Linked DNA regions of Variovorax paradoxus. The protein of the gene in region 2 interacts with the protein of the main gene of each other region in a pairwise test. Links are inferred from orthologs where the notes say so. Each region holds a gene or a part of one and is shown on either strand. Other genes may lie near its edges.

What was found.
Region 1: the proteins of GOQ09_RS14335 (region 2) and cyoB interact in binary tests that used the Escherichia coli proteins (3 or more experiments, as listed by UniProt). The link is inferred for Variovorax paradoxus from one-to-one orthologs.

What each region holds. Positions count from the first base shown.
Region 1 is NZ_CP046622.1:4,412,620-4,428,002, forward strand. What follows is about bases 7,364-10,362. They hold cyoB (cytochrome o ubiquinol oxidase subunit I), read left to right. Parts: upstream 7,364-7,856; coding sequence 7,857-9,869; downstream 9,870-10,362. Other genes in these bases: cyoA (ubiquinol oxidase subunit II), read left to right, coding at 7,364-7,860; cyoC (cytochrome o ubiquinol oxidase subunit III), read left to right, coding at 9,862-10,362. In the rest of the region: GOQ09_RS20595 (group II truncated hemoglobin), read right to left, coding at 1-177; GOQ09_RS20600 (ABC transporter substrate-binding protein), read left to right, coding at 348-1,175; GOQ09_RS20605 (amino acid ABC transporter permease), read left to right, coding at 1,332-2,027; GOQ09_RS20610 (amino acid ABC transporter permease), read left to right, coding at 2,039-2,761; GOQ09_RS20615 (amino acid ABC transporter ATP-binding protein), read left to right, coding at 2,758-3,501; GOQ09_RS20620 (isopenicillin N synthase family dioxygenase), read left to right, coding at 3,503-4,522; GOQ09_RS20625 (HAD family hydrolase), read right to left, coding at 4,532-5,221; GOQ09_RS20630 (MFS transporter), read right to left, coding at 5,313-6,653; more of cyoA, read left to right, coding at 6,832-7,363; more of cyoC, read left to right, coding at 10,363-10,527; cyoD (cytochrome o ubiquinol oxidase subunit IV), read left to right, coding at 10,524-10,949; GOQ09_RS20655 (SURF1 family protein), read left to right, coding at 10,988-11,809; GOQ09_RS20660 (ATP-binding protein), read left to right, coding at 11,766-13,178; GOQ09_RS20665 (response regulator transcription factor), read left to right, coding at 13,175-13,723; PAQR family membrane homeostasis protein TrhA, read left to right, coding at 13,739-14,401; GOQ09_RS20675 (SlyX family protein), read right to left, coding at 14,742-14,966; GOQ09_RS20680 (AAA family ATPase), read right to left, coding at 14,971-15,383. UniProt on the Escherichia coli protein: Cytochrome bo(3) ubiquinol oxidase is the terminal enzyme in the aerobic respiratory chain of E.coli that predominates when cells are grown at high aeration.
Region 2 is NZ_CP046622.1:3,092,805-3,107,984, reverse strand. The notes cover bases 5,191-7,986. They hold GOQ09_RS14335 (pyridoxal phosphate-dependent aminotransferase), read right to left. Parts: upstream 7,279-7,986; coding sequence 6,103-7,278; downstream 5,191-6,102. Other genes in these bases: GOQ09_RS14330 (CysB family HTH-type transcriptional regulator), read right to left, coding at 7,311-7,986; GOQ09_RS14340 (DUF3309 family protein), read right to left, coding at 5,809-5,967; hrpA (ATP-dependent RNA helicase HrpA), read left to right, coding at 5,191-5,739. Also shown: GOQ09_RS14350 (AAA family ATPase), read right to left, coding at 1-1,473; more of hrpA, read left to right, coding at 1,780-5,190; more of GOQ09_RS14330, read right to left, coding at 7,987-8,252; GOQ09_RS14325 (sirohydrochlorin chelatase), read right to left, coding at 8,316-8,690; LPS export ABC transporter permease LptG, read right to left, coding at 8,708-9,817; LPS export ABC transporter permease LptF, read right to left, coding at 9,814-10,956; GOQ09_RS14310 (leucyl aminopeptidase), read left to right, coding at 10,978-12,510; GOQ09_RS14305 (DNA polymerase III subunit chi), read left to right, coding at 12,507-12,950; GOQ09_RS14300 (hypothetical protein), read left to right, coding at 12,950-13,363; GOQ09_RS14295 (branched-chain amino acid ABC transporter substrate-binding protein), read left to right, coding at 13,504-14,709; GOQ09_RS14290 (response regulator), read right to left, coding at 14,791-15,180. UniProt on the Escherichia coli protein: Shows aminotransferase activity with methionine and histidine as substrates, and to a lesser extent also with phenylalanine.

The DNA.
Region 1 (15,383 bases), 1.3 Mb from region 2 along the record:
CCAGAAGAGTCGCTGGCGCGCGTTGTCCAGGCTGGTGCCGTGCACCGCACGCAGCTGCGCATAGGCGGGTTCGAGCTCCATCAGGTCGTAGAAGCGGTCGACCAGCGCCTGTACCTTGGGTTCGCCGCCGATCCATTCGAAGGGGGTGTCGACGGGGGGCTTTTCGTGAATCTGCATGGCGGGAGTATCCCTCCAGCCGCGGTCCGAGGCCGCACGCGGCTTGAATTCCGGCGAATCCAGTACCGTCATCAGGACCATTCGGGCACCCATATGTATATGTCGATTGAGGATTTAATAATCCACGGTTTTATTGATATGGTCCCGTCCTGTTTTCCAAGGAGAAGAACATGCGCTTGAACCTCATTGCCGCGGCCCTCGCCGCTTCCGCCCTCTTCGCGGGCATTGCCGCCCATGCAGACCAGCTTGCCGACATCAAGAAAAAAGGCGAGCTCGTGGTGGGCGTGCTCGGCACCGACGAGCCCGCGACATTCATCGACCCGAAGACGCGGCAGATCGTCGGCTACGAAGTCGACCTGGTGAACGCGATTGCCAAGAAGATCGGCGTGAAGCCGGTGCTCAAGCAGATTGCCGTGGCCGCGCGCATTCCCGAGCTCCAGCAGGGCCATGTCGACCTGGTGGCTGCGGGCCTCACGCACAACAAGGAGCGCGAGGCGCAAATCGACTTTTCGCTGACCACCTTCGTCACCGGCCAGAAGGCCATCGTGAAGAAGGACAGCGGCATTACCGACGTGCCGCAGCTCGCCGGCAAGAAGGTGCTGACCATCCGCGGCGGCACGCAGGAGCCGAACATCCGCAAGGCCGTGCCCACCGCCGAAGTGGTGACCTTCGACACGAGCCAGCAGGCCTTCCAGGCACTGCAGCAGGGCAAGGGCGTGGGCTATGTGGACGACGAGGCCGCGCTGCTGCGCAGCTACGCCAAGCTTGGCCCGCAGAAGGCCAAGTACGTGGTGCTCAAGCAGAACCTGAGCACCGAGGCGCTGGCCATCGGCATCAAGAAGGGTGAGAGCGGCCTGAAGGCCGTGGTGGACGATACGCTGCGCGAGCTCGAGAAGTCGGGCGAAGCGCAGAAGATCTTCGTCAAGTGGTACGGGCCGAACACGGCGTCGGGCTTCCAGACGCGCGACTTCAAGTTCGAGAGCGACAAGATCGACTGATCCCGCGTTTCTCCTTCCCCCTTTGGGGGAAGGCAGGGATGGGGGCTTGCGGCTTTCGAACGGCCAGCGGCGCGTTGAGTGCCGTGCCCCCACCCCGACCCTCCCCCAGCGGGGGAGGGAGAAAATCCCATTGCGGCGGTGATACTGTCGCCCCTCATGCCCCTGTTCGACTATTCGCTGCTGCTCACCGGCCAGTACCACGACATGCTGGTCGCGGGCCTGCTGCTCTCGCTGCAGCTGCTGGCCGCTTCGCTTGTTTTGGCCCTGCCCATCGCGCTGGTGGTGGCGCTGCTGCGCCTTTCTCCGCTTGCCCCGCTGCGCTGGCTGGGCTTTGCGTATGTGGAGTCGATCCGCAACATTCCGCTGCTCGCGCACATGCTGTTCTGGTATTTCGGCGCGCCCGAGCTACTGCCTGAGGGCATCAAGCAGTGGCTGTATGAAGGCCACATCGAGGCGTACAGCGCCATCATCGCGCTGGCGCTCTACACCGCCGCCTTCATGGCGGAAGACATCCGCAGCGGCATCCGCGCGATTCCCGCGGTGCAGTTCGAGGCCGGCCGTGCGCTGGGCTTCGGCTTCATGGGCACCATGCGCCGGGTGGTGCTGCCGCAGGCGCTTCGGGTGACGGTGCCGCCGCTCATCTCGCAGACGCTGAGCCTGTGGAAGAACACCTCCATTGCCACGGTGATCGGCGTGGCCGAGCTGATGTACCAGGCCGGTCAGGTCGAGAGCGCGACATTCCGCAGCTTCGAGTCGTTCGCGTTCGCGAGCGCGGCGTACCTGACGGTATCGCTCGCGATCACGGGGCTGGCCACGTGGTACCACCATCGGTTTCCGGTGCGAACCATCTGAGGCCCCACCAGATGCTCGAAATCATCAACGACTACTGGGTGTACTTCCTCATCGGGCAGTACCCGAACGGGCCACTGGGCGGGCTGGTGCTCACGCTGCTGCTGGCCTCCTGCGGGCTGGTGCTCGCGCTGCCGCTGGGCATTGTGCTCGGCCTGGCACGCGTGAGCCCGTGGCGCTGGCTGCGCTGGCCGGTAACCGGCTTCGTCTTCGTGGTGCGCGGCTTGCCGTTGCTGATGGTGATCTTCTGGGCCTACTTCTTCCTGCCCAGCGTCACGGGCGTGAAGACCGACCAGTTCACCACCATGCTGATTGCGCTCGTGATCTTCGATGCGGCCTACCTCGCCGAAATCGTGCGCGCCGGCATCCAGGGCCTGCCGCGTGGGCAGATGGAAACCGCGCGCGCGCTGGGCCTGGGCTACGGCCGCGCGATGCGGCTGGTGGTGCTGCCGCAGGCCCTGCGCAGCATGCTGCCTTCGCTGGTGAACCAGTTCGTCTCGACCATCAAGGAAACTTCGCTCGGCTACATCATCGGCCTGGCCGAGGTGTCGTTCATCGCGACGCAGATCAACACGCAGGTATTCACCAAGCCGGCCCAGATCTACCTGATCCTGGGCGGGACCTATTTCATTCTCTGTTTCGGGCTGTCGCGCTTCGCCTACTGGCTGGAGCGCCGCCTCGCGCGGCGCGGCATGTCGGTGGCCGACCCCGCCACGGCCCCCAAGGTGTCCGCATGATCGAACTTCAGAACGTCAACAAGTGGTACGGCAGCTACCACGCCCTGGTCGACATCAGCGAGACCATCCACAAGGGTGAAGTGGTCGTGGTGTGCGGGCCTTCGGGCTCGGGCAAGTCGACGCTGATCCGCACCTTCAACCGGCTGGAGCCGATCCAGTCGGGCCGCATCCTCATCGAGGGCAAGGACATCCATGCGCCGGGCACCGACGTGAACGCGTTCCGCTCGCGCATCGGCTTCGTGTTCCAGCAGTTCAACCTGTTTCCGCATCTCACCGTGCTGCAGAACTGCACGATGGCGCCCATGCAGCTGCGCGGCCTTACGCGCAAGGAAGCCGACGAGCGCGCGATGGCGCTGCTGCAGCGCGTGGGCCTGGCGCACAAGGCGAATGCGTGGCCCAGCGAACTTTCGGGCGGCCAGCAGCAGCGCGTGGCCATTGCGCGCGCGCTCGCCATGCAGCCGCCGCTGATGCTGTTCGACGAGCCCACCAGCGCACTCGACCCCGAGATGGTGGGCGAAGTGCTGCTGGTGATGCGCGACCTCACGCGCGACGGCATGACCATGGTCTGCGTCACGCACGAGATGGGCTTTGCCCGCGAGGTGGCCGACCGCGTGCTGTTCATGGACGAAGGCAAGGTGCTAGAGCGCGCAACGCCCGACGACTTTTTCAACCGGCCGCAGCACCCGCGCGCGCAGCAGTTTCTTTCGGACATCCGGTCGCCGTTCTCGCGCGGCGCATGACATGCTCTCCACACTCATGACAGACACGCAGACTCTTCCGCTGATCGATGTCGCGCCGCTCGTGGCCGGTGCGCCTGAACGCGACCGTGTGGCCGCGCAGATCGGCGCCGCCTGCCGCGCGCACGGCTTCTTCTATGTCACCGGCCATGGCGTCGACTCCGCGCTGGTGCAGCGGCTCGAAGTGCTGAGCCACCGCTTCTTCGAGCTGCCTGAAGAAACGAAGATGCAATGGCGCATGGCACTGGGCGGGCGCGCGTGGCGCGGCTACTTTCCGCTGGGCGGCGAGCTGACCTCCGGGCGACCCGATTGGAAGGAAGGCCTGTACCTGGGCACCGAACTGCCGGCCACGCATCCGCTGGTGCAGGCCAGAACGCCGGTGCACGGGCCGAACCTGTTCCCCGACGTGCCGGAATTTCGCGAAACCATCCTCGGCTACATGGCGGCCGTCACTCGGCTCGGCCATCGCCTGATGGAAGGCATTGCGCTGAGCCTCGGCCTGCCCGCAACGTATTTCGCCGAGCGCTACACCGCCGATCCGTTGATCCTGTTCCGCCTGTTCAACTACCCCTCGCAGCCCGTGCCCGAAGGCCTGGACGTGCAATGGGGCGTGGGCGAGCACACCGACTACGGCCTGCTCACCATCCTGCACCAGGACAACGTGGGCGGCCTTGCCGTGCACACGCCGGGCGGCTGGATCGACGCACCGCCAATTGCCGGATCGTTCGTCTGCAACATCGGCGACATGCTCGACCGCATGACGGGCGGGCTCTACAAGTCGACTCCGCACCGCGTGAAGCGCAACACCTCGAGGCGCGACCGGCTTTCGTTTCCGCTGTTCTTCGATCCGAACTTCGAGGCCCGCGTTCAGCGCATCGAAGGGCTGCAAGGTGCAGAGGCGCGCGACGACAGCGCCGAGCGCTGGGACCGCGCCAATGTGCACGCCTTCAGCGGCCGCTACGGCGACTACCTGCTCGCCAAGGTGTCGAAGGTGTTCCCGCAGTTGCGCGACGAAGTGCTCTGACCCTGCAGGTCAGGCGCGCTCCTGCGCTGGCGTGGGAAACCACAGCGGCACGTGCGCCATGGCATCGTGCAGCGAATCGAGCACATGAAACGCCTGCCCGATGATCGGCTCCGGCGGGTGCTTGAGGTCCGGCACGATGACGACGCGCAGCCCCGCCGCCAAAGCCGCCTTGGCGCCGTTCTCGCTGTCTTCGAAGGCCACGCAATCCGCCGGTTCCACGCCGAGGCGCTCTGCCGCAAGCAGGTACAGCGCCGGGTCGGGCTTGGCGCGGGCCACTTCGTCGCCGCCCGCGAAAGCCTCGAAATGGTGCAGCACATCGAGGCTGCCGAGACAGGCCTGGATCTGCCCGCTGCTCGACGACGAAGCAACCGCGCAGCGTGTGCCGCGTCCGCGCAAGGCGGTGAGCAACTCGGCCGCGCCGGGCTTGATGGGAAAGAGCGGCCGGAGGTCGCCGTCGGCGCGCTGCAGCTGCAGCGCGGCGGTCACTTGCGTCGCCGCGTGCTGGTAGGCGGCCGCGCCGCCGAGCAGCGCAGCAAGGATCTGCTTCGACTCAGCCATGGCCAGCCCCACGCATTGCAGGTACTGGGCGTGCGAAAGCTCGATGTCGAGCGTGCGGGCGGCTTCGATCCAGGCAGCCATGATGGGCCGCTCCGAATCGATGAGCAGCCCGTCCATGTCGAAAATTGCGGCGGCGAACATGAGGCGAATCCTAAGCCAGCCGGCGCCGCGGCGCCCGAAAAGAAAAAGGGGCCGGCGGCCCCTTTTTCAGAACACCCTCGTTTGACGGAGATCAGTCCCGCACCAGCGCCCGGTTCAGGCCCAGTGCCGCCAGCGTGCCGACCGCGCCCGAGAGCAGGTAGACGCTGACATACGCCAGCCCGAAATTCGCCGACAGCCCGAGCGCCACCAGCGGCGCAAAGGCCGCACCGATGAGCCAGGCCAGGTCGGCCGTGAGGGCCGCGCCGGTGTAGCGGTACTTGGGTTCGAAGTTCGAGGTCACAGCGCCGGCGGCCTGGCCGTACGACAGGCCCAGCAGCACGAAGCCCAGCAGAATGAAGATGTCCTGCCCGATGCGGCCGCCGTCGAGCAACGTGGGCGCAAAGCCGCTGAACACCGCGATCATCGCGGCCAGCCCACCCAGGGTGAAGCGCCGCCCCACGCGGTCGGCAATCAGGCCCGAAGCCACGATGCCGCCGGCACCCAGCACCGCGCCGATCATCTGCACCACCAAGAACTCGGTGATCGACTGGTCCGAATACAGCGTGATCCACGACAGCGGGAACACCGTGATCAGGTGGAACAGCGCATAGCTCGCCAGCGCCGCGAAGGCACCGATCAGCAGGTTGGCACCTTGCGAGCGAGTCAGCTCCAGAACGCTGGTGGGCTGCAGTTCGCGCTCCTCGAGCAGGCGCGAATACTCATCAGTAGCCACCAGCCGCAGCCGCGCGAACAGTGCCACCACGTTGATCGCGAACGCAACGTAGAAGGTGTAGCGCCAGCCCCAGTCGAGAAAGTCCTTGAGCGCCAGGCTGCCGTAGAGATACGCAAAAAGTGCGCTGGCCACGAAGAAGCCGAGCGGTGCGCCCAGCTGGCCAAGCATGGCGTACCAGCCGCGTCGGTTCTGCGGTGCATTGAGCGCCAGCAGCGACGGCAGCCCGTCCCACGAGCCGCCGAGCGCCAGGCCCTGGGCAAAGCGGAACACCGACAGCAGCACGATGGATGTGAACCCGATGCTCGCGTACCCCGGCAGGAAGGCGATGCCCGCGGTGGAGGTTCCCAGCAGGAACAGCGCAATGGTCAGCTTGGCCTCTCGCCCGAACCGCCTCTGGATGCTCATCGAAATGACGGTTCCGAACGGCCGTGCAATGAAGGCGAACGAAAAAACCACGAAGGCGTAGAGGGTTCCTTCGAGCCGCGCCTCGAACGGAAAGAACACCGCCGGAAACACCAGCACCGAGGCAATGCCGTAAACGAAGAAATCGAAGTATTCCGATGCCCGCCCGATGATCACGCCGACGGCGATTTCGCCCGGCGCGATGTGGGAATGCTCGTCGCCCTGCCGGGCGCCGTTGTCGGACGTGTTCGGCACCGGCGGTGCGCCTTGCGGAAGGATGCTGGACGTCGTCGTCATTGCGTTTTGTAATTCGGGTGTCACGTGCAGTGACAAAGGTAGACCATGAACAGGGAGGCTCCAAGCGTCTCACCGAACGGGGATTCCCGCCATAGGACAAAACGTCCAATAGCGGGGCGCAACCTTTGGTCGTAGATTGTGGGGTCTTTGCGCAGCCCCTGCACTTCTTTCTTTCGGCATGCCCACCCTCAAATCTCTTCGGCGATGGTCCTTGTTGCTTCCCCTTGCCTTGCTGGCAGGCTGCAACACGGTGCTCATGAATCCTCCCGGCGACATCGCCAATCAGCAGGGGCGGCTCATCGTCGTCTCGACCGTGCTGATGCTGATCATCATCGTTCCGGTGATCGCGCTGACGCTCTTCTTCGCCTGGCGCTATCGCCAGTCGAACAAGGAGGCCGACTACAGCCCCGACTGGGACCACTCCACCCAGCTCGAACTCGCGATCTGGGGCGCGCCGCTCCTGATCATCATCGCGCTGGGTGCCATCACCTGGATCAGCACGCACACGCTCGACCCGTACCGTCCACTGAGCCGGCTCGACGCCGAGCGCCCGATTCCCGCCGAAGCCAAGCCGCTGGTGGTCGAAGTGGTGGCGCTCGACTGGAAGTGGCTCTTCATCTACCCCGAGCAGGGTTTTGCCACGGTGAACGAAATGGCCGCGCCGGTCGACCGGCCGATCACTTTCAAGATCACCGCCTCCTCGGTGATGAACTCCTTCTTCATTCCCGCGCTCGCCGGCCAGATCTACGCCATGCCGGGCATGGAGACCAAGCTGCACGCCGTCATCAACAAGCCCGGCGAGTTCGAGGGCTTCTCGGCCAACTACAGCGGCGCCGGCTTCTCGGGCATGCGCTTCAAGTTCCACGGCCTGAGCAACACCGACTTCGACCAGTGGGTGCGGAAGGTCAAGGCGGGCAAGGACGGCGAACTCACGCGCGAGCAGTACAAGAAGCTCGAAGTGCCGAGCGAGCGGGAGCCGGTGCGGCACTACGCCACCGTGGCCCCTGACCTGTACGACGCCATCCTCAATCTCTGCGTGGACCGCAACAAGATGTGCATGAAGGAAATGATGGCCATCGACGCGAGTGGCGGGCTGGGCAAGCCCGGCGCGTTCAACATTGCCACCATGCAGGCCTGGCAGGCTGACACCCTCATCAATTCGCCAAGGCGCAAGTACGTCACGGCGATGTGCACCACCGAAGAATGACGATGCTCGAAAACCTTGACCTGACGAAGCTTGTCTTCGGCCGCCTCACGTGGGAGGCGATTCCATACCACGAGCCCATTCTGCTGGCGACCTTTGCGGCCGTGGTGCTGGGCGGCCTTGCCATCCTGGGCGCCGTTACCTACTTCAAGCTCTGGGGCACCATCTGGCGCGACTGGATCACGAGCATCGACCACAAGAAGATCGGCATCATGTACATCGTGCTCGGCCTTGTCATGCTGCTGCGCGGCTTTGCCGACGCACTCATGATGCGGGCCCAGCAAGCCGTTGCCTTCGGCGACAACGCCGGCTTCCTGCCGCCGCACCACTACGACCAGATCTTCACCGCGCACGGCGTGATCATGATCTTCTTCGTGGCCATGCCGCTGGTCACGGGCCTTATGAACTTCGTGGTGCCGCTGCAGATAGGCGCGCGCGACGTGGCTTTTCCGTTCCTGAACAACTTCAGCTTCTGGATGACCACCTTCGGCGCCGGCCTGGTGATGGCGTCGCTCTTCGTGGGCGAGTTCGCCAAGACCGGCTGGCTGGCCTACCCGCCGCTCTCGGGCATTCTGTTCAGTCCCGACGTAGGGGTCGACTACTACATATGGTCGCTGCAGATAGCGGGGGTAGGTACCCTGCTCTCGGGCGTCAACCTGCTGGCCACCATCGTGAAGATGCGCGCGCCGGGCATGACCATGATGAAGATGCCGGTGTTCACCTGGACCGCCCTGTGCACCAACGTGCTCATCGTGGCCGCCTTCCCGGTCCTCACCGCCGTGCTCGCGCTGCTGTCGCTCGACCGCTATGCCGGCACCAACTTCTTCACGAACGATCTCGGCGGCAACGCCATGATGTACGTGAACCTGATCTGGATCTGGGGCCACCCCGAGGTGTACATCCTCATCCTGCCGGCCTTCGGCATCTTCTCCGAAGTGGTGTCCACCTTCAGCGGCAAGCGCCTCTTCGGCTACGCCTCGATGGTGTACGCCACCATCGTGATCACCATCCTGTCGTACCTCGTCTGGCTGCACCACTTCTTCACCATGGGCTCCGGCGCCAGCGTGAATTCGTTCTTCGGCATCACGACGATGATCATCTCGATACCGACGGGCGCGAAGATCTTCAACTGGCTCTTCACCATGTACCGCGGCCGCATCCGCTTCGAGCTGCCCATGATGTGGACTGTCGGCTTCATGGTCACCTTCGTGATCGGCGGCATGACGGGCGTTCTGCTCGCAGTGCCCCCGGCCGACTTCGTGCTGCACAACAGCCTGTTCCTCATCGCCCACTTCCACAACGTGATCATCGGCGGCGTGCTGTTCGGAATGCTGGCGGGCATTACCTACTGGTTCCCCAAGGCCTTCGGCTACAAGCTCGATCCGTTCTGGGGCAAGTGCTCGTTCTGGTTCTGGCTCGTGGGCTTCTGGGTCGCGTTCATGCCGCTGTATGTGCTGGGCCTGATGGGCGTCACGCGCCGCATGAGCCACTTCCAGGACATGTCGCTGCAGTTCTGGTTCCAGGTCGCGGCCTTCGGCGCGGTGCTGATCGCACTGGGCATTGCGTCGTTCCTGATCCAGTTGGTGGTGAGCTTCGTGCGCCGCGAGTCGCTGCGCGACACCACGGGCGACCCGTGGAACGGCCGCACGCTCGAATGGTCGACCTCGTCGCCGCCGCCGGCCTACAACTTCGCGTTCACGCCGCGCATCCATGACAACGACGCCTGGACCGACATGAAGCGCCGCGGCTATGCCCGCCCGCTCGAAGGCTTCACGCCCATCCACATGCCCAAGAACACCAGCGCGGGCTTCATCATCGCGGCCTTGGCAGCGGTCTGCGGCTTTGCGTTGATCTGGCAGATGTGGCTCGTGGCGGGCATCGGCTTTGTCGCCATGCTGGCCGCCGTGATCATTCACACCTTCAACTACAAGCGCGACTACTACATTCCCGCGGAAGATGTCGTCCGTACCGAAGCCGAACGCACGCGCCTCCTGGCAGCAGCCCATGTCTGATACCACCGCCCTCCACTCCCCCGCGGCCGGCCACGCCCACAGCGACCAGACGGGCAAGCCGCCCGTGTTCGAGCTGTTCCACGTCGGCAACGACCACCACCCAGAGAACGGCACGCTGCTCGGGTTCTGGCTCTACCTGATGAGCGACTGCCTCATCTTCGCCTGCCTGTTCGCGGTGTACGGCGTGCTGGGCCGCAGCTACGCGGCCGGCCCCTCGGGCGCCGACCTGTTCGACCTGCCGCTGGTGGCCGTCAACACCTCGCTGCTGCTGCTCTCTTCCATTACCTACGGCTTCTCGATGCTGGAGATGCAGAAGAAGCGCATGGGCGGCACGCTGGTGTGGCTTGCCATCACGGGCCTGCTGGGTGCCGGCTTCATCGGCCTGGAGCTCTACGAGTTCGCGCACCTCATCCATGAAGGCGCGGGCCCGCAGCGCAGCGCATTCCTGTCGTCGTTCTTCGCGCTGGTCGGCACCCACGGCCTGCACGTGACCTTCGGCATCATCTGGCTGGTCGTGCTGATGTTCCAGTTGCCCAAGCACGGCTTCACCGCCGCCAACCGCCGCCGCCTGATGTGCCTGTCGATGTTCTGGCACTTCCTGGACGTGGTGTGGATCGGCGTCTTCACCTTCGTTTATCTGATGGGATCGATGGCATGAGCACCGCCCACACCAACACTGCCGCCGCGCACGGCCACGACGCGCACCACGAGCACCATGCACACGACGACCATCACGACGATGGCCCCGTGAGCCACAGCACCTTCAAGGGCTACATGACCGGCTTCGTGCTGGCCGTGATCCTGACCGCGATTCCGTTCTGGCTCGTGATGGGCAAGGTGCTTGTCAACACGCACACCACTTCGCTCATCATCCTCGGCTTTGCCGCGGTGCAGATCGTCGTGCACATGATCTACTTCCTGCACATGGACGCCAAGTCCGAGAGCGGGTGGAACATGCTGGCGCTGATCTTCACCATCGTGCTCGTCGTCATCACGCTGGCCGGCTCGCTCTGGGTCATGTACCACATGAACGCCAACATGATGCCGATGTCGGTGCACGACATGAAGAACATGCCTTGACGACGACCCTGCCGCCAGACCACAGCACCCGCAACACAATGGCCGCACGGCAGCGCTCCACGGCCGCGCGGGTGATCTTCATGGTCTGCGCGGCGCTTGCCTTTGCCGGCTTTGTCGCGCTCGGCAACTGGCAGGTCGAGCGCAGGGCCTGGAAGCTCGATCTCATCGCCCGCGTCGAACAGCGCGTGCACGCGCCGCCCTCCGAAGCCCCAGCGCGCGACCGCTGGCCGCAGATCAGCGCGGCCGCCGACGAATACCGTCACCTGCGCATCACCGGCACTTTTCTGCACGACAAGGAGACCCTGGTGCAGGCCAGCACCCGCCTCGGCGCCGGCTTCTGGGTGCTGACGCCGCTGCAGGCGGCCGATGGCACCACGGTGCTGGTCAACCGCGGCTTCGTGCCGCCCGAGGCACGCGAGCGCTCGTCGCGCACGGCCACCGAGCCCAAGGGCGAGACCGCCGTGACCGGCCTGCTACGCATCACCGAGCCCAAGGGCGGCTTCCTGCGCAAGAACGACCCGGCCGCCGATCGCTGGTTCTCGCGCGACGTGCAGGCCATTGCCGCCGCGCGCGGCCTGGACAATGCGGCGCCCTACTTCATCGATGCCGAGGCCATGCCCTCCCCCCAAGGCACGGCACCGGCATGGCCCGCTGGCGGCCTCACGGTCATCGCCTTTCCCAACAGCCATCTCGTCTATGCCATTACCTGGTACGGCCTGGCGCTGATGGTCGCGGGCGCGGCATGGTTCGTGTGGCGTGACGATCGCCGCCGCAAGCTCGCCAACTCAGCCGACCGCAGCGGCGACAATGCCTCTCATGCCGACGGAAGACACCGCCAAGACGGCCCCCGCCCCGACTGAAGTCTCCGCCGTAGCGGGGGAACTGCACGCGCCCCGCGCGGGCGTCGCAAGCCTGGACAACGCCACCGGCCACAAGAACATGCAGCAGCTGATCCAGCTGCGTTGGTTTGCGGTGGTCGGGCAGGTGATCACCATCCTGTTCGTGCACTACGGCTTCGGCATCCGGCTGCCGCTCGATCAGATGCTGCTGGTGCTGGCGTGCCTGGCCCTCTTCAACGTGGTGAGCCTGCTGCGCTCGCGCACCCTTCGCAAGGTGACCAACGGCGAGCTGTTTCTTGCGTTGCTGGTCGACGTGGCCACGCTCACCGCGCAGCTTTACCTGAGCGGCGGCGCGACCAATCCGTTCGTTTTTCTGTATCTCTTGCAGGTCATTCTGGGCGCGGTGCTGCTCAAGGCATGGTCGACATGGACCATCGTGGTCATTGCCAGCCTGTGCTTTGCAGGGCTGGCGCTTTTCTCGCGCCCGCTCGCGCTGCCGCTCGACCACGACCGCGGACTCTGGAGCCCTTATGTGCAGGGCATGCTGATCTGCTTTGCGCTCAACGCGGCGCTGCTGGTGGTGTTCATCACGCGCATCAGCCGCAACCTGCGCGCGCGCGATGCACGGCTGGCCGACCTGCGACAACGCGCATCGGAAGAAGAGCACATCGTTCGCATGGGCCTGCTCGCATCGGGCGCCGCGCATGAGCTGGGCACGCCGCTTGCCACGCTGGCAGTGATCCTCGGCGACTGGCGCCGCCTGCCGCATTTCAGTTCAGACCCCGAGCTGCTGACCGAAGTGGCCGAGATGGAGCTGCAGATCCAGCGCTGCAAGAGCATCGTGAGCGGCATCCTGCTGTCGGCTGGCGAAGCGCGGGGCGAATCGTCCGAAGAAACGACGGTGAGCACCTTCCTCGACGAACTGGTGGAGGAATGGCGCACCACACGCCCTGTGGAAGAGTTCGACTACGACAACCGTTTTGGCCGCGACCTGCCCATGGTTTCCGACTCGGCCGTGAAGCAGATGATCTGCAACGTGCTCGACAATGCGCTGGAAGCCTCGCCGCACTGGTTGCGCCTGGAAGTGGTGCAAGACGCCGATGCGCTGACGCTCACTGTCACCGATGCAGGGCCGGGTTTTCCGCCCGCGATGCTGAAGCAGTTCGGCAAGCCCTACCAGTCGAGCAAGGGCCGGCCGGGCGGCGGGCTCGGGCTGTTCCTGGTGGTGAACGTGGCGCGCACGCTCGGAGGCCGGGTGGCGGTGCGCAACCGGCCCGAAGGCGGCGCCACTGTGGCCATTACGCTGCCGCTATCGGCGGTGGTGCTGGAGGAAGAGGACGATGAAGCCATGGACGACACCATTGCCATGACTGGAACCACAAGCCCATGACGGACGCCGCCGAAGCCGAGCGCCAGTTGCTGATCGTCGAGGACGACGCGGCCTTTGCGCGCACGCTTGGCCGCTCGTTCGAGCGCCGCGGCTATGCGGTCACGCACGCAAGCAATGCCGACGAGGTCGAAACGCTGCTGCAAGGCCATTCGCCCGGCTACGCGGTGGTCGACCTGAAGCTCAACGGCGAGGCCTCGGGCCTGGCCTGCGTGCAGATGCTGCACCGGCACAACCCCGAGATGCTGATCGTGGTGCTCACAGGTTTTGCGAGCATTGCCACGGCCGTGGAGGCCATCAAGCTGGGCGCCTGCCACTATCTTGCCAAGCCCTCCAACACCGACGACATCGAAGCCGCGTTCGGCCGGGCGACGGGCACCACCGAGGTAGAGTTGACCAACCGCTCGACGTCGATCAAGACGCTGGAGTGGGAGCGCATTCACGAGACGCTTGCCGAGACGGGCTTCAACATTTCGGAGACCGCGCGGCGGCTTGGCATGCACCGGCGCACGCTGGCGCGCAAGCTCGGCAAGCAGCAAGTCAAATAGCAAGGCGACATCGACATGAACTCCGGCAAGCCGACATCCGCAGTGCGTAGCCAGACCACGCTGGAAGAGATCTTCAACTCACTGAGCCACGGCCTCGGCCTGCTGCTGGCCATTGCGTCGCTGCCTATCCTGGTCTACAGCGCCGCGCAGAAGGGGCAGGCCGCCAACATCGTCGGTGCCTCGCTCTTCGCAGGCACGGCCATCGTGCTGTATCTCATTTCGACGCTGTACCACGCGCTGCCTACCGGCAAGGCCAAGGCGTGGTTCAACCGACTCGACCACGCAGCCATCTACCTGTTCATCGCGGGCAGCTACATGCCATTTCTGTTCGGTGTGCTGCGTGGGCCATGGGGCTGGACGCTGTTCGGAGCCATCTGCGCGGCGGCGGCGCTGGGCGTGGGTGCCAAGCTGTTCAACCGGCTGCAGCATCCGCTGTGGTCGACCGGGCTCTATGTGGCAATGGGCTGGATGGCGTTGATGGCGGCGGTGCCGCTGTACGAACGCATGTCGCCGGCAGGGCTGGGTTGGCTCGTGGCCGGTGGGCTGTTCTACACCGCCGGTGCGGTGGTCTTCTTGTTCGACAACAAGGTGCGGTTTGCCCACTTTGTATGGCACCTGTTCGTGTTGGCTGGTAGTTCTTGCCACTTCTTTGCTGTGCTCTGGCATTCGCACGGCTGATCTTGTTCTTGGCGCTGTTGGTCAGGGCGCCGTTGTTCAGGGCGCCGTTGTTCAGGGCGCGTGCAAAGGCCACCGGGTACTCCCCTCCGCGAATGTCCCCCGCCTTCGGCTCCTCCTTTATTTCGCTGCGCGGAGCACCCGATGCCCTGTGCACTTGGACGCGCTGCTGGTGTACCGCTGATCAACCTCCGCTCTGTGCAACGCACCCGCTGGCGGGGTGCCTTGCGCAGCGAAATAAAGGAGGAGGCCGCAGGCCGGGGGACATTCGCGGAGAAAGGTACCCCGTCGGCGGGTGCGCCGCCCTGAACAGCAGCGCCGAAAACTGCAGGAGCAGCCCTCCTCAGTAATGCGGCGGCAACTCATCCCGCAAGCTGCGCGCCGCCCCTTCCTGCCCCGCGTTCTGGCTCTGCTGTTTCAGCTGCGTCACCTGAAGAATCAAGCTGTCGATCTGCTGCTGTTGACGATAGATCGTCATGTTCAGCTGCTCCAGCAGGTCTTCCGCGTAGCTCGACTTGATCTCGAGTTCAGTCAGCCGCTCTGCAATGTCGTCCGGTAGGTGTTCCATGCCTCTATTGGACAGGAACCGCCGCCAGAGCGCTTTCGTCGACTGATGCAGCGGCCTCGTTCACCATGCGGCTCAGCATGAGCGCGGCCCGCAATGGATACAGCGTGCGCTCATCTCCCTCTGCCTTGTTGCTCACGATGGTGCCGGTCGACGGCCCCATGCTGGCCGTGCGCACCGCATCGGGCCGATGAACCGGCACCATGAACGGCGAGTGAGTGGTGTAGATGATCTGGTTGCCGAAGTCCCGCTCGAAGTGCTCGAGCAGGTCGGCCTGCGAGCGCGCATGCAGGTGCAGGCCGGGCTCGTCCAGCAGCAGGATGGCATCGCCTGCACGGCCGCCCTTTGTGTCCGCAAAGAAGGTGACGTAGAACGAGAAGAACCATTGGAAGCCGCGGCTGCGCTCGTCGAGGTTCACTT
Region 2 (15,180 bases):
CCGCGACCATGCCTTGCGGTCTTCGTAGCTGTTGTAGCCGCCCTCGAAAGATGCGACGTTGATCTTGATCTCCTGCGGCGCGCGGCCGAACAGCAGGCCGTAGGCCACGCCGTGGCCCGCCTCGTGCACGGCCAGCAGGGCCCGAAAGTCCTCGTTCGAGCGCTGCTTGAGCCGGTTGAGCTCGAGCGTGACCGCAAAGCTGCGGCGCGCCTCGCGCTTGCCTTTCCGGTACCGCGCCACGATAAAGGCCTTGTCCCCGGCCGTTTCCAGCGACAGCCACACCGGCTCCGAACCGTCCGCGCCTTGCTCCAGCGCCCAGAGCGCGGCGTTGACCAGCGTCGCGCTCAGGATTGCGTGGATGGACGAGAACAGCGGGCGCGTGCCCTGTGCCGGGAAAACGGCATTGGCGTAGATCTGCTCGTACACGCTCGACTCGAGCATGAAGCGCACGCCCGAGCTTTCACGGATCTCTTCCACATATCGGTCGCAGATCGACAGAATCAGCTGCACATAGGTGGCCCGGCTGAACGACGGATAGATGACGTGGTTGTTGCCCAGCCGCGCCACCTGCTCGGGCTTGAAGCGTTCGGACAGCGCCTTCTTCACATCGATGAGAGAGAGCTTCCTGGTCAGCGCGTGGAAGATGTCGGCATCGGTGTCGCAGTCTTCCACGCGGCGCGCGGTTTCGGCATACATCTCGTCGAGGTTGCCCGAGACGAACACCAGCAGCTTGCTGTAGTCGGTCTCCCAGCTTTGCTGCGTGTCGCGGAACGCGCGCAGCCGCGCATGCACCTCGGAAGGCTTCCAGGCCATGATCTGCAGCAGCGTTTCAGGCAGCTTGAGGCAGCGCTTGATCTCTTGCGCTTCCCAGGGCGCGAGGTGAAGCTTGCGCTTCTTCGCCTTCTTTTTGTCGGGCGGGCCGTCGCGGTCTTGTTCATATTCGGCCTGGGCGAGCGACGCCTCGATTTCGCCGAGCATCGACAGCGCCGGCGGCAGCCGGCCATCGGACAGCAGTGCCCACACGTCCTGGTAGCGTTCGACCTTGGCGTCGTGGCCGTTGCTCTGGAGCGTGCGAAAGCGCTGGAACTCGTCGAGCACCAGGATGCCCGGCGTGCCTTCGTCGATGCCCGATTCGGCCAGCATGGCCGAAATCGAACCCCGGCTGCTGTAGCCCGAACCGTGGCTGAAGCCGTCCATCTGCACTTCGATGAATCGGTCGTAAAAGCCCAGATGCTGCGCGAGCCTGCGCACGAGCTGCGTCTTGCCGGTGCCCGTGAGGCCCCAAAGGCACACGATGACCGGGCGGCTGATGAGTTGCGGAAACACGTACCACGCCCGCAGTGAATCGATCACGCGGTCGATGCTGTCGTCGATGCCGAAGAGCTCGGTCTTGAGCGCCTGGGCAACTGCCTGCAGATGGCGCGTCCGCTCGGAGAGCACCGCATGCAGGTCTGGATGAATGTCGTTGGACATGGAAATTCTTGAATAAAACGAAAATGAAGAAGCCGGCGCTCCCTCGCGGGCGAGGAGGCGGCAATGCAGACGCTGTGAAAGGGTCGGTTGCTGCGCTTCGGCCGTGGAAGCGAGCAGGGCGTCCGGTGCAACGGACGCGCGGGCTTCTTCTTCAGGCCGGACGCGGCAGCTCGACCCCGCCATGCACCGAGGCATGGCTTGCGCGGCGGCTGCGCAAAGTGGGGGGTACGAGGAAGGAGGTCATGGGGCGCAATCGTAGCGGTAGGGTGTAGTTGAGTAAAGACTATTTACTCGACGTGTTGCGCAATGGCCGCGCATTGTCGGAGGCGTGCAACAGTGGCGGTGCGCGCCGATAATCGACGGTTTGCCCGCCGCGCATCGCGAATAGCTTTTCCCTTGACGACCACGACACCTTCCGCTCCCTTGCGCATCGACTTTCCCGAGTCGCTCCCGGTCTCCGGCCGGCGCGATGAAATCATGGCCGCCATCGAGGCGCACCAGGTGGTGATCGTCTGCGGCGAAACGGGCTCGGGCAAGACCACGCAACTGCCGAAGATCGCGCTGGCGCTCGGCCGCGGCAAGCTCAACGCACCGCCGGGCAAGGGGCGGCTCATCGGCCACACGCAGCCGCGCCGCATCGCCGCGAGCTCGGTGGCCAAGCGCATTGCCGAAGAGCTGAAAACGCCACTGGGCGACGTGGTCGGCTTCAAGGTGCGCTTTCAGGACCGGCTGAGCCGCGACGCCTCGGTCAAGCTCATGACCGACGGCATCCTGCTGGCGGAGACGCAGACCGATCCGCTGCTGAAGGCCTACGACACGCTGATCATCGACGAGGCGCACGAGCGCTCGCTCAACATCGACTTCCTGCTCGGCTACCTGCGCGAGATTCTTCCGCGCCGGCCCGACCTGAAGGTGATCGTGACCTCGGCCACCATCGATGCCGACCGCTTTGCGCAGCACTTCGCATCGGGCAAGGGGCCAGCGCCGATCATCTACGTGTCGGGCCGTACTTTCCCAGTCGAGCAGCGTTATCGACCCTTTGAGGAGTCGCGCGAACATGACCTGAACGACGCGATTGCAGATGCCGTCGATGAGCTCTGGCGCGATCCGCACAACGCGGGCGACATCCTCGTTTTTCTGCCTGGCGAGCGCGAGATCCGCGAGGCTGCGGACCATTTGCGTCGCCACCTGAGCCACCAGCCGCTGTTGCGCAATGCCGAGGTGCTGCCGCTGTTCGCGCGTCTCTCGGGCCCCGAGCAGGACCGCATCTTCGACGGCCACACGGGCCGGCGCATCGTGCTGGCCACCAACGTGGCCGAAACCTCGCTCACCGTGCCGGGCATCCGCTATGTGATCGACACCGGCACGGCGCGCGTCAAGCGCTACAGCTTCCGCAGCAAGGTCGAGCAATTGCTGGTCGAGCCGATCAGCCAGGCCGCGGCCAACCAGCGCGCGGGCCGCTGCGGGCGCGTAGCGAACGGCATCTGCATTCGGCTTTACGACGAAAAGGACTTCGAAGGCCGGCCGCGTTTTACCGACCCCGAGATCCTGCGTTCATCGCTGGCCGGCGTCATCTTGCGCATGAAGTCGCTGCGCCTGGGCGATGTGGCGCGCTTTCCGTTTCTCGAAGCACCTTCGCCGCGGGCGATTGCCGACGGCTACCAGCTGCTGAACGAGCTGGGCGCGGTCGACGATGCCAACGAACTCACCGCCACCGGTGCCGAGCTGGCCAAGCTACCGCTCGACCCGCGCGTCGGACGGATGATCCTGGAGGCGCGAACGCGTGGCGCGCTCGAAGAGGTGCTCGTCATCGCATCCGCCCTCAGCGTGCAGGACGTGCGCGACCGCCCGATGGATGCGCAGCAGCAGGCCGACCAGGCGCACTCCAAATTCGACGACGAGAAGAGCGAGTTCAGCGGCTACCTGCGGCTGTGGAAATGGATCGGCGATGCGCGCGGCGGGCATGGCGATACGCACAAGCTGAGCAACCGCCAGTACGAGCAGCTGCTGCGCCAGAACTTCATCAACATCCGCCGCGTGCGCGAATGGCGCGACATCCATTCGCAGCTGCTTACGGTCGTGACCGAACACAAGTGGCGCATCAACGCGGAGCCCGCGGGCTACGAACCGCTGCACCTGTCGATGATCGCGGGCCTGCTCGGCAACGTGGGCTGGAAGCTCGAAGACGACGAGGCGTACCTGGGTGCGCGCGGCATCAAGTTCTATCGGCATCCGGGTGCGCACCTGAAGAAAAAGCCCGGCCGCTGGATTGTTGCGGCCGAACTGGTCGAGACCACGCGGCTCTTCGGTCGAGGCATTGCCAACATCGAGCCGCAGTGGCTCGAACAGGTGGCCGGCCATCTGCTGAAGAAGCAGCTTCTCGATCCGCACTGGGAGAAGAAGGGCGCGCAGGTTTCCGCGCTGGAGCGCGCAACGCTTTATGGGCTGGTCGTCTACAGCGGGCGCCGCGTCGATTTCACCAAGGTCGATCCGGTGGCGGCGCGCGAGATCTTCATTCGCGAGGCGCTGGTCGGCGGGCAGTGGGAAAGCAAGTTCCCGTTCCTCACCGCCAACCGCAAGCTGGTGCGCGAGGTCGAGGGGCTGGAGCACAAGGCGCGCCGGCAAGACGTGCTGGTCGATGAAGAGCTGATCTTCGCCTTCTACGACGCGCAGCTGCCCGCCGACGTGGCGAGCGGCATCACCTTCGAGAACTGGTACCGCCATGCCTCGAAGGAGCAGCCGCGCCTGCTGTACCTGACGCGCGAGGAGCTGATGCGCCACCAGGCCGCGGGCATCACCACGCAGGCGTTTCCGCCCACGCTGCGGCTCGGCGGCGTCGACTGTGCCGCGAGCTACCTGCACGGGCCGGGCGACGCGAAGGACGGCCTCACGGTGAGCGTGCCGCTCTTCGTGCTCAACCAGGTGAGCGAAGAGCGCTGCGAATGGCTGGTTACCGGCATGCTCAAGGACAAGATCCAGGCGCTGCTCAAGAGCCTGCCGCAACGCCCGCGCTCGCGCCTCGTGCCGCTGCCCGATTCGGCGGCCAAGCTGGCGGAAGAACTCTCGGCGCCCGAGGTGTTCGGCCACGGCTCGTTGACCGACGTGCTGCTCAAGCGCGTGCGCGATGCCACGAGCATCGACGTGAAGCGCGCCGACTTCAAGCTCGACATGCTGCCGCCGCACCTGTTCATGAACCTGCGCATCGTGGACGAGCACGGGCGCCAGCTTGGCATGGGCCGCAACCTGGGCGCACTCAAGGCCGAACTGGGTGCGCAGGCTCGCGGCGCCTTCCAGGCGCTGGCGGGCCTCAACGTCAAGGCGTCTGCGGAGCGAAAGCCGGCGGACGGCAGCGATGGGCGCGCGCAGGCCAAGGGCAATGCCGCCGCGCCGGCACCGGCCGCGCCGAGCTTGCCCGCCGGCCAGCGCTACACGAGCTGGAGTTTCGGTGAGCTGCCCGAACTGATGGAAGTGCGCCGCGGATCGCAGTCGCTTATTGGATTTCCGGCGCTGCGCGACGAGGGCGATGCCGTCACCATCGAAGTGTTCGACGAACCCGCCGTGGCCGCCGCAAAGCACCGCGCCGGCCTGCGCAGGCTGTTTGCGCTGCAACTGAAAGACGCGCTCAAGTACCTCGAGAAGAACATCCCCGATCTGCAGAAGATGGCGGTGGCCTACATGCCGCTCGGCACATCGGAGGAGTTGCGCACGCAGATCATCGACGTGGCGATCGATCGCGCGTTTCTTCAGGAGCCACTGCCCACCGATGAATTTGCCTTCAAGCGGCGGCTCGAAGAGGGCCGGGGCCGCCTCACGCTGATTGCGAACGAGGTGGCGCGGCTGGCATCGACCATCCTGGTCGAATACGCGGCTGCCGCGCGCAAGATCAAGGACACAAAGATCCAGCCCGAGGCCGTGCAAGACGCCGCGCAGCAGCTGCAACGCCTTGTGGGCAAGCGCTTCATCGCCGATGCACCGTGGACGCAGCTGCAGCATTTCGCGCGGTACCTCAAGGCGATCGTGCTGAGGCTCGACAAGCTGCGCGCGGACCCGGCGCGCGACGCTGCCAAGCTGGCCGAGCTTCGCCCGCAGGAGCAGCGCTACTGGCGGCTGGTGGCGGAGCGCAAGGGCGCGGTGGACGATCGCATGCTCGAGTTTCGCTGGCTGCTCGAAGAGCTTCGCGTGAGCTTTTTTGCACAGGAGCTGCGCACACCGCAGCCGGTGAGCATCAAGCGGCTGGACAAGGCCTGGGCCCAGCTGCAGGCCTGAGGGGCAGGGCGGCAAAAAAGAAGCCCGCTTGCGCGGGCTTCTTTTAGGTGCGAGAAATACGCGGAAGCGCTATATGCGTCCCATGAGCACCAGGATGATCACGATCACCAGGACAAGGCCCAGGCCACCGCTCGGCCCGTAGCCCCAGCTTCGGCTGTAACCCCAGCTCGGCAGCGCGCCGATCAGCAGCAAGATCAGAATGATCAGCAGAATGAACGAGAGGGACATGCTTTTCTCCTGGACGTTGTTGTTACGAGCACCGATCCTCGTTGTCCAGGGGCGCAAGACACGCCGGAAAGCCGCTCCTTCGGCGGTCAGGACTGTCCTACCGTCAGCGTCGGCCTGGGAGCCGCGCCAGTCTGTTCAGAGCCGCGCAAGACGGTCGAGAGCGGAAATCAGCGTCTCATCCTTCTTGGCGAAGCAGAAGCGGACCACGCGCTGGTCGAAGCCGTTGCCGTAGAACGCCGACAGCGGAATGGCCGCCACGCCGATCTCGCTGGTGAGCCAGAGGCAGAAGTCGGCTTCGGACAGGTCGCTGACTGCCGAGATATCGACGCACTGGAAATAGCTTCCCTCGCTGCGCAGCAGCTTGAAGCGGGTCTTCTCAGCGAGCCCTGCGGCAAAAAGGTCGCGCTTGTGCTGGTAGAAGGCCGGAAGCTCGAGGTAGGGCTTCGGGTCGGCCATGTACTGCGCGAGCGCATGCTGCATGGGTGTGTTCACCGTGAAAACGTTGAACTGGTGCACTTTGCGGAATTCCGCCATGAGCGGCGCCGGTGCCGCCACGAAGCCGACCTTCCAGCCGGTGACGTGATAGGTCTTGCCGAAGCTGCTCACGATGAAGCTGCGTGCCGCAAGGCCCGGGAAGCGGGCCACGCTTTCGTGCTGTGCGCCGTCGTAGATCATGTGCTCGTAAACCTCGTCGGCAATCACGAACACGTCGGTCGGGGCCAGCAGCTCTTCGAGCTTGCGCATTTCGGCCGCGGTCCAGATGGTGGCGCTCGGGTTGTGCGGCGTGTTGACGATGATGGCGCGCGTGCGCGGCGAGAGCGCCGCGGCAATCTTGTCGAAGTCGGGCCGGAAGGTGCCCGGCGTGAGCGGAACGCGCACCACACTGCCGCCTGCGAGTTCGATGTTGGGCACGTAGCTGTCATAGCAGGGCTCCAGAACAATCACCTCGTCGCCCGTGCGCACCACTGCAAGAATGGCCGTGATGATCGCCTGCGTGGCGCCCGCGGTTACCGTGATCTCGGTGGCAGCGTTGTAGCTGTGGCCGTAGAGCGCGGCAATCTTGCCGGCAATGGCTTCGCGCAGCGCCGGAATGCCGGGCATAGGCGGATATTGGTTGTGGCCTGCGGCCATGGCGGCCGTCACGTCTTCAAGCAGCTTCGGGTCGCAGTTGAAGTCGGGGAAGCCCTGGCCGAGGTTGACAGCGTTCTTCTCGGTTGCCAGCGCGGACATCACGGTGAAGATGGTGGTGCCGACGGCGGGCAGCTTAGTGGTGATCTCCGGCGTGCGGGGGGCGGAAAGAACGGTGCTCATGGTCGTGGTCGGAAGCTGGGTCTGCTGAAATATCAAAGATCGTAGTCTTGCTGATGGCCGCTCAGGGCCTTGGCAATCAGGTTGCGGTCGAGCCGGTCGGACAGCAGCTCGGCAAACTTGAAGACGAAGTTGCGAAGGTAGGCGCTGCGCTTGAACGCCACGCGGGCAATGTTCTGGCCGAACACATGGCCCATGGGGCGCACCACGAGATCGGCGTTCGACTCGTCGCGCACCGCCATCTCGGCCACGATGCCCACGCCCAGGCCAAGGCGCACATAGGTCTTGATCACGTCGGAGTCGATGGCTTCGAGCGCGATGCGCGGCGTGAGCTTTTTCTGCGCAAACGCGTGGTCGATGCGCGTGCGGCCAGTGAACGACGGGTGGTAGGTAATGATGGGCTCGTGTGCCAGGTCTTCGAGCGAGACGCGCTCCTTGGCGGCCAGCGGGTGGTCTTTGGGGAGCACCAGCACGTGCTGCCATTCGTAGCAGGGCAGGGTCACGAGCTCGGTGTAGTCCGCGAGCGATTCGGTCGCAATGCCCACCTCGGCAATTTCGTCGATCACCATGCGCGCCACCTGGTCGGGCGAGCCCTGGTGCAGGCTCACGTTCACCTTGGGGTAAGCCTCGCGCAGCCTGGCCACCGGTACCGGCAGCACGTAGCGCGCCTGGGTGTGGGTGGTGGCAATGGAGAGGGTGCCGCTGTCTTGCGCGCTGAATTGCTCGCCGATGCGCTTGAGGTTGCCAACTTCTCGCATGATCAGCTCGATGCTGGCGATGACGTGCTGGCCCGGCTCGGTGACCCGTTTGAGGCGCTTGCCGTGGCGGGCGAAGATTTCGACGCCGAGTTCTTCTTCTAGCTCGATGATGGCTTTCGACACTCCGGGCTGCGAGGTGTGGAGCGCCTTGGCCGCCTCCGTAAGGTTCAGGTTGCGCCGCACGGCTTCCTGAACAAATTTGAACTGGTGCAGATTCATATCAAATTCCGTCTTATTGCGGAATTCATTATGCCTTCGGAGTCTATCGAAATGCCCAGGACTTCAAGATTTGGTTGCGATTCTGGCCAGCAGGTCGACCAGTTCGGGCTCTTCGCCCACGATGTTGGTGAGCTGGAACTCCACGTTGGGCCAGGTGCCGCGCAGGGCCTCGAGCTGCAACGGCAGGTCTTCACGGGCGTGCTTGCCCATGCCCAGGAACAGCGGAACGACCCTGAGCGACCGCGCGCCGCTCGCAATCAGGGCTGCCGAAGCTGTGCGCAGGTCGGGCGTTGCCAGCTCCATGTAGGCGCAAACCACACGAGCTTGCGGATCCAGCGCCGTGACGCGCGCGGCCACGGCCTCGATGGGCTCGCGCCAGCGATCGTCGCGCGAGCCATGGGCCAGGAGGATGATGCCCCTCGCGTTCACCGTGCTCATGTCCGGCTCCCCCGCGTCTATCGTCGAAGAACCAGCCAACTGAATGCGGCAAGCGACATGACGGAATAGATGAGCCCCGGCGCCGCGGCCGTGAGCCATGGTGACCAGTTGCTCAGGTTGCCGAGATAGCCGAACACGTTGTTCAGCAGGAAGAAGCTGATGCCGATCATCACGCCGCCGAACACATAGGTGGTGATGCCGGTCTGGCGGAAGTGCAAGTAAGCGAAGGGCAGGGCGAGCACCACCATCACCAGGCACGAGAGCGGATAGAAGACCTTGCGCCAGAACTGGATCTCGTAGCGCTGGGCGGTCTGCCCGTTGGCTTCGAGGTGGCTGATGTAGTCGAACAGGTCGATGGTGCTCATGCGGTCGGGCCGCAAGAGGGCGACCGACACCATTTCGGCGGTGAGCGTGGTCGGCCAGTCCATCTGTGGCACCCGGGTGGTCATGATGTGCGCCTTGTTGGCGTCGGCGCGGGTGTTGTAGTCCTGCAGCTCGACGTCAGACAGCGCCCAATGGTCGTCAACGATGCGCGCAGAAGACGCGAGGAGCTGCCTGCGCACGTAGCCCTTCTCGTCGAATTCGAAGATGCGCGCATTCCGGAGGGAGCCGTCGCGCGAAATGGAGACCACATTGACGGCGTAGGACACGTTGCCGCGCTTCTCCTTGAGCCACGCTCCCGTGTTGCCGACCAGCGAAAAGGTGCCTTGATAGCGCGACTTGAGCAGCTGCCCCGTGCGCTCGGACGCAGGCGCGATGTAGTCGCCGATGGCAAAGGTCAGAAAAACGAAACCTACGCCCAGCAGGAGCAGTGTGCGCAATGCACGCCAGGGGCCAAGGCCGCTGGTGCGAAGAATGGTGTATTCGGAGCTTTGCGCCAGCCGCGCCATCACGAAGATGCAGCCGATCAGCACCGTGATCGGGAGCAGCTCGTAGAGGTGGCTCGGAATAAGCAAGGTCACGTAGACCAGTGCCTGCGCGGGGCCGTAGGCAAGGCTTTCGGGTTTGCCGATGGATTGCAGCTCATCGACAAAGTCGAAGAAGAAGAACAGGCTCAGGAAGCCGAGCGTCACGAAGGCCACGGCCTTCAGTGCCTCGACGTAGATCAGGCGTCGGATTGTTTTCACGTGGTCGGATCGATCTTGGTGGGCTGGGACGGCAGGCCGCCGGCAATGACGCGTTCCGCCCTGCGTCGCCTGCCCCAATTGTTATTGCGCATAGCGAGCCACGCCACCCCGATCAGCAGCACGCCGCCGTGAAGCAGCAGCATGAAGGAGCCCATGCCGTATCGGCCCGAGCTGATCCAGCTTTGGCCCAGGTTGAGCATGTTGTAGTAGACGACGAAGGCGAACAGCGCGAAGAGCAGGTTGCCGCTGCGCCCCACGCGCGGGTTGACGCTGGAGACGGTCAATGCGAGCAGCACGAAGTTGATGGCGGCCAGCAGCATGCCGATGCGCCAGGCGAGTTCGCCCCGGTTTGCGTCGCCGGGCTCGCGCAGGAGCTGGAGCGTCGGCTTGGCGCGTGCCGGCGTGGTGTCGGCCGTAAAGGAGTCGTTGCCGCCCGCACGGGTGCCGTAGGTCTCGAACTCGCTGATCTTGAGGCCCGAGGTTGCGGTTTGCAGCAGCGGGCGTTCGACCCGCTGGCCATTGCTCAGCATGAGATAGCGGTGCTCGCCCACGTTTTCGATGCGGCCGCTGCGCGCCGATGTCGTGATCTGCAGCCCCCGTTCGATCGCCCAGATGAACACGTTGGTGGCGGTGGCGCCATCGGGCGTGTCCTTGTCGATGAAGAAGACACGGATGCGCCCGGCCGATTCGCGGAATTCGCCGGGCGTGACGCGCTCGATGTCGCTGCGCCTTTCGTACTGCGCGCGCATGCCGATGGTCTGCGAGTTGGCCCAGGGCCAGCCCAGCAGGGCCATGATGGCAATCAGCGCGAGCACCGGCCAGGCAAAGCGGAACAGCGGCTGCACGAAGTCGACGAGACCGCGGCCGCTGGAGAACCAGATCACCATTTCGCTGTCGCGGTACATGCGCGACAAGGTGCCGACAATGGCGATGAACAGGCTCAGGCTGAGGATGGTCGGCATGTAGCCGAGCACCGTGTAGGCCATCACGAGGAACACTTCGGACGGGTTCACGCTGCCCTTGGAGGCGAGCCCGAGCGTGCGGATGAGCATCATGGTCATCACGATGGTGACCAGGACCACGAGGGTCGCTCCGAAGCTGCGCGACAGCTCCTTGCGTAGGGAAGAATGGAATAACATCGTTCGAGGAAAAAAAGGATTATGGACTTTCAGCTCAAGACCCTCACCGTCGCCCGCGCCGCGGCCGAAAAATCCGACGTTCTGATCGTGCTCGTCGGCAGCGCCCCCATCACCGCCAAGGACCCGCTTTCCGCGCTGATTGCCAGCGCGCGCAAGGCCGGCGACCTGCCCGACAAGGCCGGCAAGCTGCTTGCGCTCTACCATCCGGACGAGGTGGTGGCGTCGCGCGTGGTGCTCGCCGCCATCGGCGACGGCAAGCCCGCGTCGGTGCGCAGCGGTGTCATTGCGGCGGTCAACGCGGCCAAGGCCCACGCGCCCAAGCGGGTGGTGATCGTGTTTGCGCATGAAGCCGACGGGGCGGCGGTGGCCTGCGCCGTTGCCGCGGCGGCCGACGCCAGCTACGTCTACACCACGAGCAAATCGAAGGCTTCGAACGGCGACGGCGGACGCTCCATCCGAAACCTCACGGTCGGTGTGAGCGATGCCGCGGCCGTGAGCAAGGCCTTCGACGAAGCCCGCGCAACAGTGTCCGGCATCGAATTTGCCAAGGAATGGGGCAACCGCCCCGGCAACTATTGCACGCCCACCTTGCTGGCTGACGCCGCCGAAGGCCTGGCCAAGCTGCCCCGCATCAAATGCGAGGTGCTGGGCCCCAAGGAAGTGCAGAAACTCGGCATGGGCTCGTTCGCGGCTGTGGCGCAAGGTTCGGCCGAGCCGCTGCGCTTCATCGTGCTGCGCTATCAGGGCGGCCCGAAGGACCAGGCGCCCGTGGTGCTGGTCGGCAAGGGCATTACCTTCGACACCGGCGGCGTCTCGCTCAAGCCGGCGGCCGAAATGGACGAGATGAAGTTCGACATGTGCGGTGCGGCCAGCGTGCTCGGCACCTTCCGCGCGCTGGGCGAAATCCAGCCCGCAATCAACGTGGTGGGCCTGGTGCCCTCGTGCGAGAACATGAACGACGGCCGGGCCATCAAGCCCGGCGACGTGGTCACCAGCATGAGCGGGCAGACCATCGAGGTGCTGAACACCGATGCGGAAGGGCGCCTCATTTTGTGCGACGCACTGACGTACGCCAAGCGCTTCGACCCGGCCGCCGTGATCGACATTGCCACCCTCACGGGGGCCTGCGTGGTGGCGCTGGGCGGCGTGCGCAGCGGCCTCTTCACGACCGATGAAACCTTGGCCGCCGCGCTCCAGGCGGCCGGAGAAGAATCGCAAGACCGTTGCTGGCGCCTGCCGCTGGACGACGAATACGCCGACGGCCTCAAGAGCAACTTTGCCGATGTGGCCAACGTGGCGGGCCGTGCCGGCGGCGCCATCACGGCCGCCAAGTTCCTGCAGCGCTTTGCCGGCGATTTCGCCTGGGCGCACCTGGACATCGCGGGCACGGCCTGGAAGAGCGGGGCGGCCAAGGGATCGACCGGCCGTCCGGTGGGCCTGCTGGTGTCTTACCTGATGGAGCGCGCGCGCAGCGGTGCGGCCAAGGCGCCCGCACCGAAGGCCGCGCGCAAGAACGCCGGCCCCGCCGCGCGAAAGGCCCGGTCCGCACAGTGACGGAAATCGGCTTTCACTTCAATACGCCGGACAAGGTCAACTACGCCTGCCGGCTGGTTCGCAAGGCCGTGAGCGCGCGCGGGCTGCGCGTGGTTGTGGTGGGCGAGGCGCAGGTGCTGGAGGCCGTGGATGCCGCGCTCTGGCAGCTCTCGCCGTCCGACTTCATCGCGCATTGCCGCGGCGATGCGCAGGCGCACATGGTGGCCCGTTCGCCGGTCATCCTTTCGGCCGAAGGTGCGGATGTTGCCTCGCTTCCGCACCGCGAGATGCTCGTGAACCTCGGGCCCGAGGTTCCGGCGGGCTTCGAGCGCTTCGAGCGCCTGATCGACATCGTGAGCGACGAGGCCACAGACCGGCAGATCGGCCGCTCGCGGTGGCGCCACTATGCCGACCGGGGCTACACCATCCAGCCGCACGATTTTGCGAGGAGCGCTTCCTGATGGCCAGCACGCTGCGTACACCGCCCCGGTTCGTTCCTACCTTGACCACCGTGCTCGATCTCCCGGTCGAGCCCGTGGCCGCCGAGGCGGGCAAGCCGCCTGTTCCTGCCAGCACGCCGGTACCGCCGGTCGACCCCGCCGAGGCCGTGGCGCTGCCCCCGGCCGAGCAGCGGTCCGACGCCGAAATCGTGCGCCTCGAAGAGCAGCTTTTGCATCGGGTGCTGCAGCGCGTGGACCTGTCTTTGGAAGAGCGTTTGAGCGACACGGTGTCGGCCGCGGTTCAACAGCAACTCGATTCGATGCTGCCTCGGCTGCGTGAAGAAATCGAGGCCGTTTTGCGTGCTTTGGTCATCGAGGCAATGGCCGCCGAACTCTCGGAAAACACAGGGTCTACGCCAGCTTCCGGAGCATAAAGCTTCAGCTAAACTGCGCCGCAGGTCGGTAGGCGTGAGGGTGCCGCTGGTCCGCGGCGCGAAACTTGCGAGGTCTGCGCGCCCGGATCACACGACCGGTTTCTTGTTTAGTTTTATTTATCCATGTTCTGGAGGTTCTCATGCAATTGAAATGGACTGCGGTCGCACTGGCTGCACTCACGCTTGTGGCTTGCGGCAAAAAAGAAGAAGCTGCTGCACCCGCCGCACCGGCGCCCACGGCAGCGGCCCCGGCACCTGCAGCGCCTCCGGCAGACGCACTGGTCGTCAAGATCGGCCACGTGGCACCCACCAGCGGTCCGATTGCCCACCTCGGCAAGGACAATGAGTTCGGCGCCAGGATGGCCATCGAAGACCTGAATGCCAAGGGCCTCAAGATCGGCGACAAGGTCGCCAAGTTCGAGCTGCTGCCTGAAGACGACGCAGGCGATCCGAAGCAAGGCACGGCAGTGGCCCAGAAGCTGGTCGACAGCAAGGTCAACGGTATCGTGGGCCACCTGAATTCGGGCACCACCATCCCCGCTTCCAAGCTCTACAGCGACGCCGGCATTCCGCAGATTTCGCCTTCGGCAACCAACCCCAAGTACACGCGCCAAGGCTTCAAGACCACGTTCCGCGTGGTGGCCGACGACACGCAACTCGGCGGCACGCTGGGCAAGTACGCTGTCGAAACGCTCAAGGGCAAGAACATTGCCGTGATCGACGACCGCACGGCCTACGGCCAGGGCGTTGCCGAAGAATTCGAAAAGGCGGCCAAGGCTGCCGGCGGAACCATCGTCGGGCACGAGTTCACCACCGACAAGTCGACCGACTTCAACGCCATCCTGACCAAGCTGAAGGCTGCCAAGCCCGACGTGCTGTTCTTCGGCGGCATGGACGCCGTTGGCGGCCCGATGCTCAAGCAGGTCAAGCAACTCGGCCTGAACGTCAAGTTCATGGGCGGCGACGGCCTGTGCACCGGCGAACTGCCGAAGCTGGCTGGCGATGCCATCGGCGAAGAGATGGTGGTTTGCGCCGAAGCCGGCGGTGTCGACGGCGACTTCAAGCAGCCGCTGGAAGACTTCAAGGCCAAGTTCAAGACCAAGAACGGCGTGGACGTGCAGATCTATGCACCGTACGTGTACGACGCAGTCAACGTGCTGGCCGAAGCCATGGTCAAGGCCGGTTCCGCCGACCCTGAAAAGTACCTGCCGGAAGTCGGCAAGGTGCAATACAAGGGCGTGACCGGCCCGATCGCCTTCGACGAAAAGGGCGACATCAAGAACGGCGCGCTGACGCTCTTCACCTACAAGGGTGGCGTGCGTACGCAAATCGCCGTGGTGCGCTGATCGGCTCGCCGCAAAGCGCTGCAATGCGCAAAAAAGAAAAGGGCCTTCGGGCCCTTTTTTCATTGCGCCTGCCGCCGGTGGTCAGGTGAGGGCGGCGTGGCCCGAGGGCCGGTCGGTGTTGCAGTACTCGATGAAGGCGTCGAGATCGCGCGATTTGTCGAAGACCGCATCGGCGCCCAGTGCCTCGCAGCGAGCGCGGATGTCGGCCGTGACGTAGTTGCTCAGCACCACCACGCGTTGCCCGGGTCCGCGTGTTTTGCAGCCCGAGAGCACGCCAAGGCCGGAGCCTTCCTTCAGGAACAGGTCGATGATGAGAAGCTGCCAGTCGTGGGGATGGGCGGCAAGCCAGGCGAGCGCGGCCGACTCGGTTTCAGCAAACCCGACGACCTGTCCATTGACCAGGTCCTCGAGGGCCGGAACCAGGTTGTCTCTGATGGTCTTGTTGTCCTCGACGAGGAACGTGATGAGGGC